Regions from separate parts of the Streptomyces sp. NPDC003042 genome, predicted to be linked through region 2. Evidence: riboswitches for the same ligand, from Rfam matches in the RefSeq annotation. Region 2 holds a riboswitch; the other holds the start of a gene.
The links. A riboswitch is a leader RNA that binds a small molecule or an ion and turns the genes downstream of it on or off. The one in region 2 is predicted to bind S-adenosylmethionine.
Positions count from the first base shown of each region.

Region 1: another riboswitch for S-adenosylmethionine. It lies ahead of thrC (threonine synthase); the one in region 2 lies ahead of ACWDYJ_RS20290 (aminotransferase class V-fold PLP-dependent enzyme).

Region 1 is NZ_JBSFTP010000026.1:43,579-50,515, forward strand. Features, by position in the region: gene ACWDYJ_RS15770 (alpha,alpha-trehalose-phosphate synthase (UDP-forming)) at 1-599, opposite strand, end outside; gene ACWDYJ_RS15775 (glucosyl-3-phosphoglycerate synthase) at 657-1,607, opposite strand; SAM riboswitch class I at 1,782-1,938, shown strand; gene thrC (threonine synthase) at 1,956-3,242, shown strand; gene ACWDYJ_RS15785 (ubiquitin-like small modifier protein 1) at 3,283-3,561, shown strand; gene ACWDYJ_RS15790 (cold-shock protein) at 3,960-4,166, shown strand; gene groL (chaperonin GroEL) at 4,512-6,134, shown strand; gene ACWDYJ_RS15800 (phosphoribosylanthranilate isomerase) at 6,922-6,937, shown strand, end outside.
Region 2 is NZ_JBSFTP010000040.1:9,758-16,694, forward strand. Features, by position in the region: gene qcrA (cytochrome bc1 complex Rieske iron-sulfur subunit) at 1-96, shown strand, start outside; gene qcrB (cytochrome bc1 complex cytochrome b subunit) at 93-1,724, shown strand; gene trpD (anthranilate phosphoribosyltransferase) at 1,890-2,954, shown strand; SAM riboswitch class IV at 3,045-3,161, shown strand; gene ACWDYJ_RS20290 (aminotransferase class V-fold PLP-dependent enzyme) at 3,382-4,770, shown strand; gene ACWDYJ_RS20295 (ferredoxin) at 4,784-5,314, shown strand; gene ACWDYJ_RS20300 (Lrp/AsnC family transcriptional regulator) at 5,318-5,599, opposite strand; gene ACWDYJ_RS20305 (rhomboid family intramembrane serine protease) at 5,596-6,318, opposite strand; gene ACWDYJ_RS20310 (hypothetical protein) at 6,443-6,682, shown strand; gene ACWDYJ_RS20315 (NYN domain-containing protein) at 6,722-6,937, shown strand, end outside.

The DNA.
Region 1 (6,937 bases), on a different contig from region 2:
CCCAGCCGGTCGGCCCCGAGCATCCCCCACAGCAGCTGCCGCTGGACGTCGTCGGGGAGCATGCGCAGGAATTCGGGCGACGCCCACGGCGTGTGCGTGAAGTGGGAGATCCGCAGGTCGGGCCGCAGTTCGCGCAGCGCGCCCGGCACCAGGGCCAGGTGGTAGTCCTGGACCAGCACGCACGCCCCCTCGCCCGCCTCTTCGGCCAGGGCCTGCGCGAAGGCCTGGTTGTAGGCGACGTACGAGTCCCAGCGCCGCCGGAAGCGCGCGTCGAAGACCGGCTCGCGCGGGATGTCGTAGAGGTGGTGGTGGGTGAACCAGAGCACCGAGTTGGCGATGCCGTTGTACGCGTCGTCGTAGACCGTGGGATCGATGTCCAGCATCCGGACACCCGGCTCGGCGACGCCCCGGCGGACCGCCTCGCGGTCGGCCTCGGACAGGGCCGCGCAGATCCACAGCGCCTCCGGCTGCTGCGCGAGGGCGGCGGAGAGGCCGGAGACGAGACCGCCCCCGCCGCGCCGGGTGCTGAGCGTTCCGTCAGTGGCGAGGGCGTACGAGAGTGGTCCGCGATTCGCGGCGACGAGTACCTGAGAAGCCATGCGGCCAACCTAGCCCGGCCCGCGCCCGCTCAAACGTGTGTCCGTCACGTGGCTCCGTCACGCCACCCGGCGGCCCGCGTACTCCGCCATCTCCCGCATCGGCGGCCGCTCCTCGGTGTCCACGGCGTACGTGCGCGGCACGAATCCGTCCGGTCCGCGCTCGAACTGCGTCAGCTCAGGCCGTACGAGGTGTCCGCGCGAGAGGCGCAGCTGGGCCGTCCGGTAGATAGCCGCGGCCATCCGCCCCAGCGCCTGGCCGTCCTGGTGCCGGTGCAGCCGGACCCCGACGTCGACCTGCGCCAGCGCGTCCAGCCCGACCGTGTGGAGCGCGTCCACCAGCAGCCCGAGCTCGACCCCGTAGCCGACGGGGAAGGGCAGCCGCTCGAGCAGGGAGCGCCGTACGGCGTACTCGCCCCCCAGCGGCTGCACGAAGCCGGCCAGCTGCGGCCAGTGCAGGTTCAGCAGCGGACGCGCCACCAGCTCGGTGACCCGGCCGCCCTGGGCCGGGGTGTCGCCGAAGGGGCGGTCGTACATCGCCTTGACGAACTGCACGTTCGGCTCCGTCAGCAGCGGGCCGACGATTCCGGAGACGAAGGCGGACGAGAAGTCCCGCAGGTCGGCGTCGATGAAGCAGACGACGTCCCCGCTGGTGGCCAGCAGCGAGCGCCACAGCACCTCGCCCTTGCCGGGCAGCGCGGGCAGCCGCGGAAGTATCGCGTCGCGGTGCACGACCCGGGCGCCCGCCTTGGCGGCGACTTCGGCCGTACGGTCGGTGGAGCCCGAGTCGACCACCACCAGCTCGTCCACCAGCGGCGTGCTCAAGCCCTCGATCAGGTCGCGCCGGACGACCTCCACGATCGCGCCGACCGTGGCCTCCTCGTCGAGCGCGGGCAGCACCACGCTGACCGTCGTGCCCGCCGCCCGTTTCCTTTCGAGCAGCTGGTCGAGCGGTCGGTCGGCGGCGGACCAGGAGCGGTCGGCCAGCCAGCGCTCCACCTCTTCCAGCACTCTCGGCACTCCCTGGTTTGGGTTGATATGTGATCCATCTCGCGGTTCGGACGGCTGTCTCAACCACCCGGGCCTTCGGTTACAGTCTTGAACAACGCGAAGGACCACCGCATGCCGGGGGTCCCGCGTACAAACGCCCGGGCGCGCCATAGAGCGCGTTGCCCGGTGCCATACCGCTCATCCAGAGGGGCAGAGGGACACGGCCCGTTGAAGCCCCGGCAACCCTCCAGTCGGTTCTCGCGATCGCACATCAGCGACGTCAGCGAGGTCCCCGGCTAGGGAAGGTGCCAATTCCGTCTCATGGCGAAGTGCGCCATGGGGAAGATGAGGAGAAAGGGCCTCGCCATCATGGCTGCACAGACTGTCGCCACTTCTGCCGGAACCTCTGTCGATCTCGGACCTGCCACCGGCCTTTCCTGCCGCGAGTGCGCCACCCGCTTCGAACTCGGTCCCATTTTCGCCTGCGCCGAGTGTTTCGGCCCGCTGGAAGTCGCCTACGACTTCCCGCTCGGCGACCCCGAAGCGCTGCGCGCCGCGATCGAGGCCGGCCCGGACAACATCTGGCGTTACGCGCCGCTGCTGCCCGTCCCCGCCGACGTCGCCTCGAAGCCCAGCCTGAACCCCGGCTTCACCAAGCTCGTGGACGCGCAGAACCTGGCCAAGGAACTCGGCGTCACCGGCAAGCTCTACGTCAAGGACGACTCCGGCAACCCGACGCACTCCTTCAAGGACCGCGTCGTGGCCATCGCCGTCGAGGCCGCCCGCGCCTTCGGCTTCACCACCCTGTCCTGCTCCTCCACCGGCAACCTGGCCGGCGCCGTCGGCGCCGCGGCCGCCCGCGCCGGCTTCCGCTCCTGCGTGTTCATCCCGCACGACCTGGAGCAGGGCAAGGTCGTCATGGCCGGTGTCTACGGTGGCGACCTGGTCGGCATCGAGGGCAACTACGACGACGTCAACCGCTTCTGCTCCGAGCTCATCGGCGACCCGCTGGGCGAGGGCTGGGGCTTCGTCAACGTCAACCTGCGGCCGTACTACGGCGAGGGCTCCAAGACCCTGGCGTACGAGATCTGCGAGCAGCTCGGCTGGCAGCTGCCCGACCAGATCGTCATCCCGATCGCGTCAGGCTCCCAGCTGACGAAGATCGACAAGGGTCTGCAGGAGCTCATCAAGCTCGGCCTGGTCGAGGACAAGCCGTACAAGATCTTCGGCGCCCAGGCCGAGGGCTGCTCCCCGGTGTCGACCGCCTTCAAGGCCGGTCACGACGTGGTCCGCCCGCAGAAGCCGGACACCATCGCCAAGTCGCTGGCCATCGGCAACCCGGCGGACGGCCCGTACGTCCTGGACATCGCCCGCCGCACCGGCGGCTACGTCGAGGACGTGAACGACACTCAGGTCGTCGAGGCCATCAAGATCCTGGCGCAGGCCGAGGGTATCTTCGCCGAGACCGCGGGCGGCGTGACCGTCGGCGTGACGAAGAAGCTCATCGAGAACGGTCAGCTCGACCCGACGCTGACCACCGTGATCCTGAACACCGGCGACGGCCTGAAGACCCTGGAGGCGGTGGCCTCGGACAGCGGCCAGACCGCCACCATCCGCCCGAGCCTGGACGCGTTCCGCGCCGCCGGCCTGGTCTGACCCTCCTCTCCTCCCCCGCATCCGGAAAGGCAGTAGCGCCATGAGCGTCAACGTCCGCATCCCCACCATCCTGCGCACCTACACCGGCGGCAAGGCCGAGGTCTCCGCCGACGGCGCCACCCTGGCCGAGGTCATCGAGTCCCTGGAGAAGAGCCACCCGGGGATCGCCGCGCGCGTCCTCGACGACCAGGGCAAGCTGCGCCGCTTCGTCAACGTCTACGTCAACGACGACGACGTGCGCTTCGAGAGCGGGCTGCAGACGGAGACGCCCAACGGCGCAGGCGTCTCGATCATCCCGGCCGTCGCAGGCGGCTGCTGATCATCGGTCGGTCGCACGACAGAATCTGAATTGCCCCCTCCGCTAATAAGCGGAGGGGGCAATTCTGCTTGATTGGGCGCGGTAGGGTTGGGGAAGTCCCCTCCGCTGTTCTTGCCCGCCGCATATGAGCGGGCCGCCGGAGGGTTGACATTGAGTCAACATGCACGCGCGCTTTGGGCCTTTGGCGCGGATTGTCGGGCCCGAGTTGCCCTGGAATATGACAAATTTTCACTCTATTTCAATGTTTTCGCGTGTCCGGAATTCTCGTCGGAATGACCTGTTGCAGACAGCACCGGTGCGGATACATTCAGCCGCGGTCGAGGCGTTCCGGCGCGAGTTTCTGACCCGGGTCCGCGAAGTGCGGTCCTGCGCAGGGGCCAGTAATAGGGGAGTTAGGCATGGCTCAGGGCACCGTCAAGTGGTTCAACGCGGAGAAGGGCTACGGCTTCATCGCGGTCGACGGTGGCGCGGATGTGTTCGTCCACTACAGCGCCATCCAGATGGACGGGTACCGCACCCTTGAAGAGGGTCAGCGGGTCGAGTTCGAGATCTCGCAGGGCCAGAAGGGCCCGCAGGCGGACATGGTCAAGCTCGCGGCCGGCTGAGTCCAAGCGCGATCGACCACCGACGCTTACACACACGAGGGGCCCACATCCTGGACACGGGATGCGGGCCCCTCGTGCGTGCCCGACCGCCCCGCGACCCGTCTCGCGTCTGCCATCCGACCGCATGTTCACGCCGGGATCGGCCCAAGCCGCTTGCACTCGTGGGGGTCGAGTGCTAATCATTGGCGTTAGCACTCTCCGGGTGAGAGTGCTACTAAGACTGAGGACCGGGTCGGTGAGGCCCGCAGGATCCGACGGGAAGGAACCGCCGGATCCGCAGGCCGTCCGTCGCGGGCGCGGGCGCGGTCCGGAGCAATCCACCGCTGTCCGGGAGGACCACTTCAGATGGCCAAGATCATTGCGTTCAACGAGGAGGCCCGGCGCGGTCTCGAGCGTGGGATGAACCAGCTCGCCGACGCCGTCAAGGTCACCCTTGGCCCCAAGGGTCGCAACGTCGTCCTTGAGAAGAAGTGGGGCGCCCCCACGATCACCAACGATGGTGTCTCCATCGCCAAGGAGATCGAGCTCGAGGACCCGTACGAGAAGATCGGCGCCGAGCTGGTCAAGGAAGTCGCCAAGAAGACGGACGACGTCGCCGGCGACGGTACGACCACCGCGACCGTGCTGGCCCAGGCGCTCGTCCGCGAGGGCCTGCGCAACGTAGCCGCCGGCGCCAACCCGATGGCCCTCAAGCGTGGTATCGAGAAGGCCGTCGAGGCCGTCTCCGCCGCCCTGCTCGCCCAGGCCAAGGATGTCGAGACCAAGGAGCAGATCGCTTCCACGGCCTCCATCTCCGCCGCCGACACCCAGATCGGCGAGCTCATCGCCGAGGCCATGGACAAGGTCGGCAAGGAAGGCGTCATCACCGTCGAGGAGTCCCAGACCTTCGGTCTGGAGCTGGAACTCACCGAGGGTATGCGCTTCGACAAGGGCTACATCTCGGCGTACTTCGCCACCGACATGGAGCGCATGGAGTCGTCCCTCGACGACCCGTACATCCTGATCGTCAACTCCAAGATCGGCTCGGTCAAGGACCTGCTGCCGCTCCTGGAGAAGGTCATGCAGTCCGGCAAGCCGCTGCTGATCATCGCCGAGGACGTCGAGGGCGAGGCCCTGTCGACCCTGGTCGTCAACAAGATCCGCGGCACCTTCAAGTCCGTCGCCGTCAAGGCTCCGGGCTTCGGCGACCGCCGCAAGGCCATGCTCGGTGACATCGCCATCCTCACGGGCGGCACCGTCATCTCCGAGGAGGTCGGCCTCAAGCTGGAGAACGCCGGTCTCGACCTGCTCGGCCGCGCCCGCAAGGTCGTCATCACCAAGGACGAGACCACCATCGTCGACGGCTCCGGCGACAGCGACCAGGTCCAGGGTCGCGTCAACCAGATCCGCGCCGAGATCGAGAACTCCGACTCGGACTACGACCGCGAGAAGCTCCAGGAGCGCCTCGCGAAGCTGGCCGGCGGCGTGGCCGTCATCAAGGCCGGCGCCGCGACCGAGGTGGAGCTCAAGGAGCGCAAGCACCGCATCGAGGACGCCGTTCGCAACGCGAAGGCGGCCGTCGAGGAGGGCATCGTCGCCGGTGGCGGCGTGGCCCTGCTCCAGGCCTCCTCGGTCTTCGAGAAGCTCGACCTGTCGGGTGACGAGGCGACCGGCGCGAACGCCGTCAAGCTCGCCCTGGAGGCTCCGCTCAAGCAGATCGCCGTCAACGGTGGTCTCGAGGGTGGCGTCGTCGTCGAGAAGGTGCGCAACCTTCCGATCGGCCACGGCCTGAACGCCGCGACCGGCGAGTACGTCGACATGATCGCCGAGGGCATCATCGACCCGGCGAAGGTCACGCGCTCTGCCCTGCAGAACGCCGCGTCCATCGCCGCGCTGTTCCTGACGACCGAGGCCGTCATCGCCGACAAGCCCGAGAAGGCCGGCGCCGGCGCGCCGGGCGGGATGCCGGGCGGTGACATGGACTTCTGATCGACCTCGGCTTCGGCCACCGGTTGATCGGCTGTTCTCGAACGAGGGCGGCATCCCCTGCGGGGGGTGCCGCCCTCGGGCGTTTCAGAACGAGGTGTCGAGCGTGAAGTCGAACGGCGCGGGGATGGGCAGGGCCTCTCCGAGGGCCACGGTTTTGCGCGAGTGGTATCCGTGGGGCGAGGGATCGGAGAAGACCGTGATCTCCGAGTCCTGCGTGTCGACGACCGGTAGACGGGGACCACTCGGCCGTACACGTCCAGCTTCTCGTTCCAGTCCGCGTCCTTGGTCGACACGGAGGTGAACTCGGCGACCAGAGACAGGGCCGCCCCGTCTGCGTGACGGCCTTCCTCATCGAAGGCCGATTCGTCCGCGACGAAGAGGTCGGGCCCGTAGCCGCGCTCCGCTGCCGGGAACCGGAAGAGGACGGGTGCGATCTCCGCGATGTGCCCCTCGGGGGCGTGGGCCTGGAGCTGCGCGCAGTGCACGCATGCGACGTACGTAGCGCAGCTCGGACCACGGTGACACGACGATCTCCCCCGGATGAGCTCGGCCTTGAAGCCGTCTGGCGTGTCCATCTCTGCGACAGTGCGCAGGAGGCTTTCGAATGTGGGCGGCGACAGGTCTTCTACCGATGTGGTCCGCTCGGCCATGATCGTCACCGTCGTCCTCAGGATGGCGTGCTGTGCGGTGAATGCGTGCCTCACCCCAGGCTAGTGGCGCGCTGACCACCGTGCCCGGTCCTCGGGACGGGCCGCCGCCGGTCGGGCGGTTCTGGTTGACTCGGGGCATGAGCAGAAGCGGCG
Region 2 (6,937 bases):
CCGCAGCTGCGGATCGGCGTGAATGGCGAAGGCTTCCTCGAAGCGCACGGCGACTTCGAAGAGCCCGTCGGTCCTGCATTCTGGGAGCGCGGATGAGCACTGCCACTGATTCGAACGCGGCGCGCAAAGCGCCGGCCGGCGAGCGCGTAGCCGACTGGGCGGACAGCCGCCTGGGCATCTACGGCATGGCCAAGGCCAACATGCGCAAGATCTTCCCGGACCACTGGTCCTTCATGCTCGGTGAGATCGCGCTCTACAGCTTCATCATCATCATCCTCACGGGTGTGTACCTGACGCTGTTCTTCCACCCGAGCATGAACGAGGTCGTCTACCACGGCTCGTACGTGCCGATGCAGGGCGTCCTGATGTCCGAGGCCTTCGCCTCGACCCTGGACATCAGCTTCGACGTCCGCGGCGGTCTGCTCATCCGGCAGATCCACCACTGGGCGGCGCTGATCTTCGTCGCGGCCATGATGGTGCACATGATGCGCGTCTTCTTCACCGGCGCGTTCCGCAAGCCGCGTGAGATCAACTGGATCTTCGGCTTCCTCCTGCTGGTCCTCGGCATGTTCACCGGTTTCACCGGTTACTCGCTGCCGGACGACCTGCTCTCGGGTACCGGTGTCCGCTTCATGCAGGGCGCGATCCTGTCCGTGCCGGTCGTCGGCACGTACCTGTCGTTCTTCCTGTTCGGCGGAGAGTTCCCGGGCGGCGACTTCGTCGCGCGGTTCTACTCGATCCACATCCTGCTGCTGCCCGGCATCATGATGGGCCTGCTGGTGGCCCACCTGATCCTGGTCTTCTACCACAAGCACACCCAGTTCCCCGGGCCCGGCAAGACGAACAACAACGTCGTCGGCATGCCGCTGCTGCCGGTCTACATGGCCAAGGCCGGAGGCTTCTTCTTCCTGGTCTTCGGTATCATCGCGGCCGTCTCGGCGATCGCCTCGATCAACCCGATCTGGGCGCTCGGCCCGTACCGCCCGGACCACGTGTCCACCGGTGCGCAGCCCGACTGGTACATGGGCATGCCGGAAGGCCTGATCCGGGCCATGCCCGGCTGGGAGATCAACCTGTGGGGCCACACGCTCGTCCTGGGCGTGTTCATCCCGCTGCTGCTCTTCCCGCTGGTCCTGGGCTCGATCGCCGTCTGGCCGTTCATCGAGTCCTGGGTCACCGGCGACAAGCGTGAGCACCACCTGCTGGACCGCCCGCGCAACGTGCCGACCCGTACGGCCTTCGGTGTCGCCTGGATCGCGGAGTACATCGTGCTCCTCATCGGCGGCGGCAACGACATGTTCGCCCAGTACTTCCACCTGTCGCTCAACTCGCTCACCTGGTTCGTCCGGATCGGCTTCTTCGCCGTCCCGGTCCTCGCCTTCATCGCCACCAAGCGGATCTGCCTCGGCCTCCAGCGCCGGGACCGGGACAAGGTGCTGCACGGTCGCGAGACCGGCATCATCAAGCGCCTGCCGCACGGTGAGTTCGTCGAGGTCCACGAGCCGCTCTCGCAGGACAAGCTGCACACGCTCACCTCGTACGAGCAGTACAAGCCGCTCGCGGCCGGCCCGACGGTCGACGAGAACGGTGTCGAGCGCAAGCCGAAGCTCGGCGAGAAGCTGCGGGTGAAGCTCAGCAAGGGCTTCTACGCGGAGAACAACCAGATTCCGAAGCCCACGGTGGAGGAGTACAAGGAGATCCAGAGCGGCCACGGCCACCACTGATCTCCGGCACGACAGCTTGAGGGATCGGTTTCGGCCAATCCTGGTGTCGCCACGGTGAGAGCCCCGTCCAGTGTCTGGACGGGGCTCTTTGCCGTCATCCGCGCTGGATAGGCTGTGAGCCTCCCCATTCGACGTGGAATCTTTGACCAGCAGCAGGAGCGGACCATGAACGTTGTGACCCCGGCAGGCGGCGACAGCGTGGCGGCCCGTGGCTGGCCGGGCGTCCTCGATGCCCTGCTCACCGGCCGGGACCTGGGCGCGGACGACACCGCCTGGGCCATGGACCGGATCATGCGGGGAGAGGCCACCGACGCGCAGATCGCCGGTTTCGCGGTCGCGCTGCGGGCCAAGGGGGAGACGGTCGCGGAGATCAACGGCCTGGTCCGTGCCATGTACGAACACGCCAACCTCATCGAGGTGCCGGGCCGGACGGTGGACATCGTCGGCACCGGCGGCGACGGCGCCAAGACGGTCAACATCTCGACCATGTCCGCGATCGTGGTGGCCGGTACGGGCGCGAAGGTCGTCAAGCACGGAAACCGCGCCGCGTCCTCGGCGAGCGGGTCCTCGGACGTCCTGGAGAAGCTCGGCGTCAACCTCGACCTGCCCCCGGCGCGGGTGGCGCAGGTCGCCGAGGAAGCCGGCATCACCTTCTGCTTCGCGGTCAAGTTCCACCCCGCGCTGCGGCACGTGGCGGCCGCCCGCAAGGAGCTGGGCATCCGGACCACCTTCAACTTCCTCGGCCCGCTGACCAATCCGGCGCGGGTGCGCGCCCAGGCCACCGGTGTGGCCGACGCCCGGATGGCCCCCATCGTGGCGGGCGTCCTCGCGGAGCGCGGTTCCTCGGCCCTGGTCTTCCGCGGCGACGACGGCCTCGACGAGCTGACCACGACGGCCACCTCCCGGGTGTGGTGGGTCCGGGACGGCTCGGCGACCGAGCTGCCGTTCGACCCGCGCGACGTCGGGATCCCGATCGTCGACGTATCGGCGCTGCGCGGCGAGGACGCCTCGTACAACGCGGACGTCGCCCGCCGCCTGCTGGCGGGGGAGACGGGCCCGGTGCGGGACGCCGTCCTGCTCAACGCGGCGGCGGCGCTGGTGGCGTTGGATCCGGGGCCGGGTTCGCTGGAGGAGCAGCTCGCCGCGGGTATCGCCCGTGCGGCGGAGGCGATCGACTCGGGTTCGGCCCGTGCGGCGCTGGCGCGTTGGGTGGCGGCGAGCAACGCGTAGCACGGCGCGGCGGTGAGCGTCGATGGCCCCCCGTCCGCATTGCGGACGGGGGGCTTGCGCGTGGGAGATCTTGTGGCAGGATGCTCAGCAGGTCACGAGTGACAGCGTTTAGGCCCCGGCTTGCTGTCCGGCAACCCTCCTTCCGTGGCGGGGTGCCCCGGGTGATGACCAGGCCGTAGGCAGAAAGGTCTACGGCAAGCGCGGATCCCTCGACACCAGGGGTCCTGGTCTCTCGAGGAGCGTTTTCCGTGAGCAAGCGAATGCGATAGGGCGACTCCGCCCCTTCTTCAACCCTCGGAACAGGGTCACTTCCGTGTACCCCCGTTGCGTTCCGAGGACTTCCCGTACCCCCACGCACGGCGGCCTCGCCGTAGCCGCGTACGGGCACACCGAAGCCATTCACCCCTGCCTGCCGGGAGATTCCGCCATGTCCGCAACCCTGAACACCGCCTCCCTCGCCACCGCCGACGTCGTGTGTACCGAGCCGCTGGCCGTCCTCGGCCGGGACGTCACCGTCCCGCTCGTCACCGGCGGCGAGGTCACCTACGCCGCCCTCGACTACGCGGCCAGCGCCCCCGCCCTCCAGCGGGTCTGGGACGACGTGGCCGCGTACGCCCCGTACTACGGCAGCGTGCACCGTGGCGCCGGATACCTCTCGCAGCTCTCCACGGACCTCTTCGAGCAGAGCCGGGTCACGGTCGCCGAGTTCCTCGACTGCCGCCCCGCCGACCAGGTGATCTTCACCCGGTCCACGACCGACTCGCTCAACCTGCTCGCCGCCGTGCTCCCCGCCGACTGCCAGGTCTTCGTCTTCGAGACCGAGCACCACGCCTCGCTCCTGCCCTGGGTCGATGCGCGGGTCACCTACCTCAACGCCCCGCGCACGCCGGACGAGGCCGTCGCCACCCTGGAGCGGGCGCTGGCCGACCGGGACCCTTACGGCCCGGCGCTGGTCTGTGTCACGGGCGCGTCCAATGTCACCGGTGAACTGTGGCCCGTGAAGGAACTCGCCGCCGCCGCACACGCCCACGGCGCGCGGATCGTGCTGGACGCCGCCCAGCTGGCCCCGCACCACCCGGTCTCCGTCCAGGAGTTGGACGTGGACTGGGTCGCCTTCTCCGGGCACAAGCTCTACGCCCCCTTCGGCTCGGGCGTGCTCGCCGGCCGGGCGGACTGGCTCCAGCAGGCCGAGCCGTACCTGGCCGGTGGCGGGGCCTCCCGCAAGGTCACGCGACGCGTCAGCGGGGAGGATGCCGGCGGCGTGGACGTCGAGTGGCACACCACGGCCGCCCGCCACGAGGCCGGCTCCCCGAACGTCATCGGCGTCTACTCCATCGCCTCCGCGTGCCGCGCGCTGACCGAGGCGGGCTTCGAGACCCTGGTCGCGCGGGAGCGGCAGCTGATCGCCAAGGTCCGCGAGGGCCTGGCCGATGTCCCGGCGGTCCGCGTCCTGTCCCTTTTCGGGGACGACGCCCCGCGCGTCGGCGTCATCTCGTTCGTGGTCGACGGCTGGAACAGCTCCCACTTCGCGGCGGCGCTGTCCGCCGAGTACGGGATCGGCGTGCGCGACGGCCTCTTCTGCGCCCACCCCCTGGTCCGCACCCTGCTGGGCAGCGAGCCCCAGGCCCAGGGCGAATGCGGAGCCCCCGAGACGGCGCCGGGCGAGCGCTCCCTGAACGCCATCCGCGTCAGCTTCGGCGCGGGCACCCCGGACGAGCACGTGGAGCGCTTCGTCCGCGCGGTGAGGGAACTCGTCACGGACGGCGCGAAGTGGCAGTACCGCACCGAGGAAGGCCGCTGCGTGCCCGCCGTCTGACAGGATCCCGGCCATGACGTACTGGGACCCGATACCGACCGTCCGCGCGGCGGCCGAACAGCCGTGGCGCGGCCGGTGGGAAGAGCGCGACTGGCGCAACGTGCCGGGGCCGTTCTACGGCGCGGAGACGGACACCTGCCTGACTGGACGGCTGGAGGCACCTGGTCATGTGCTCTACGAAGACACGTACGGCCAGGAGTTCGTCTACCGCCAGCCCCTCACCGAGGCGGAGGCCCGGGCCGTCTTGTGGGCCGCCGAGGAGGAGGCCTTCGAGGCTTACGGGCGCGATGGCGACGCCCACTGGACCCCGGACTCCGTCCGCGAGTGGTGGCGGGACCGCGCCCGGGTACGGGAGTGGGCGTTCGGCATGGGGTGGGGCGCCTGGGCGACCTCGGACCACGAGTGGCGGCGGGACAACGCCGCCGGCGCCCGGGACTACGTCGCCCACCTCGACGGCGGCCTCGCCGGATACCTGCGCGGGTACGTCTTCTGGCTCGCGGAGGGCCGCCCGGCCCGGGCCGACGAGGCGCTGCCCCGGCTCTGAACGCTACGCGTCGAGGCCGATCGCGAACGCCGCCTCCAGGTCGTGCTGCGAGTACGTCCGGAACGCCACGTGCGTGTCCGTCGCCTCCACGCCGGGGATCTTGCTGATGCGGCCGGGGATGATGTCCGCCAGGTTCTCGTGGCGGGCCGTGCGGACCAGAGCGATCAGGTCGTACGTACCCGTGACGGAGTAGACCTCGCTGACGCTGTCCAGCTGCGCGATGGACTCGGCGATCTCCGGGATGCGGTCCACGCTGGTCTTGATGAGCACGATGGCGGTGATCACGGTTGGCTGTCTCCCTCGCTGGCCATCACTGGTCGACTCACTCTAGTCGTACGCCGATACCGCACCCAGGCGTAGAGGAAGCCGAGCGAGAAGCCCACCAGGTGGGCCAGGTAGGCCACTCCGGGGCCGCTGCCCGCGCGGTGCGCCGCCACCCCTTGGAGCGCGAACCAGAACAGCAGCACCATCCAGGCCGGGAAGCGCAGCGGCAGGAAGAACAGGAACGGGAACAGGCTCGTCACCCTGGCGCGCGGGAGCAGGCACAGGAAGGCTCCGAGCACCGCCGAGATGGCTCCGGACGCGCCGACCAGCGTCTGCGCGGACTCCGCGTTGGCGGCCGCGTACGCCGCCAGGGCCACGTAGCCCGTGCAGAGGTAGAAGACGAGGAACTCCGCTCGGCCCATCCGCTCCTCGGCCATCGCGCCGAAGACGTAGAGGAAGAGCATGTTCCCGAGCAGGTGCAGCCAGCTGCCGTGGACGAAGAGAGCCGTGAGCGGGGTCAGCAGCGGGCGCGGGCCGCCGGAGAAGAGTTCGTCGGGGACCACGCCCCAGTGCCGGAAGTACGCCGTTCCCGTCACCAGCAGCCGCTCTCCCGTCCCGTACGCCGGGTTGAGGCCCGAGGCAGGGCTGAACAGGAACGCCACGCAGCAGCCGGCGATCAGCGCGTACGTGATCACCGGGCCCCGGGCGGCCTCGCGGACGGTCCGCCACCTTACGATCATGCGACAGAGCATGACGCAGACGGGCCCACCTGAGGGTGGTGGCAGGCCGTAGGGTTACGTGCTGCGGTCTGTGACGGCCGCGAAAGGCTTTAATTGAATGAGCTACGAAGGAGAGAGCGCCCTGATGACGGTTCCCCTGCCGACCGACACCACCCGGTGGCGCTGCACGCTGTGCGGCAACCTCACGCGGTTCGACGTCACCCGTTCGTCGAAGGTAGTGGAGTACGTCCACCTGGACCTCGCCGGGGAGCCCAAGGTCGAGGAGCGCGAGGTGGTCAGTGAGACCATCGAGTCGGTCCGCTGCCGCTGGTGCAACGCGGTGGACCAGATCGAGCTCGTGGACAGGCCGGGCACGGACTCCTGACGGAGCCCGGCCCACAGTAGATCACGGTAGGGGTGACGGATTGTGGAGCCAGCAAGCGGCGCTGAGCCGGCCGACGCGGCCGGCGACGCCGCGGAGGCGCTCGACCGCCCGCTGCCGGAAGGCGTGCGGCGCCGGGTCATCGCGCTCGTCTCGGACGCCTTCGGCGGTCTGACGGTCGCGGACCTCCCGGCGCAGCTGCGCCAGTACGCCCGTTTCACCCCGACCCGACGGGCCAAGTTCGCCGGCAACGCCATG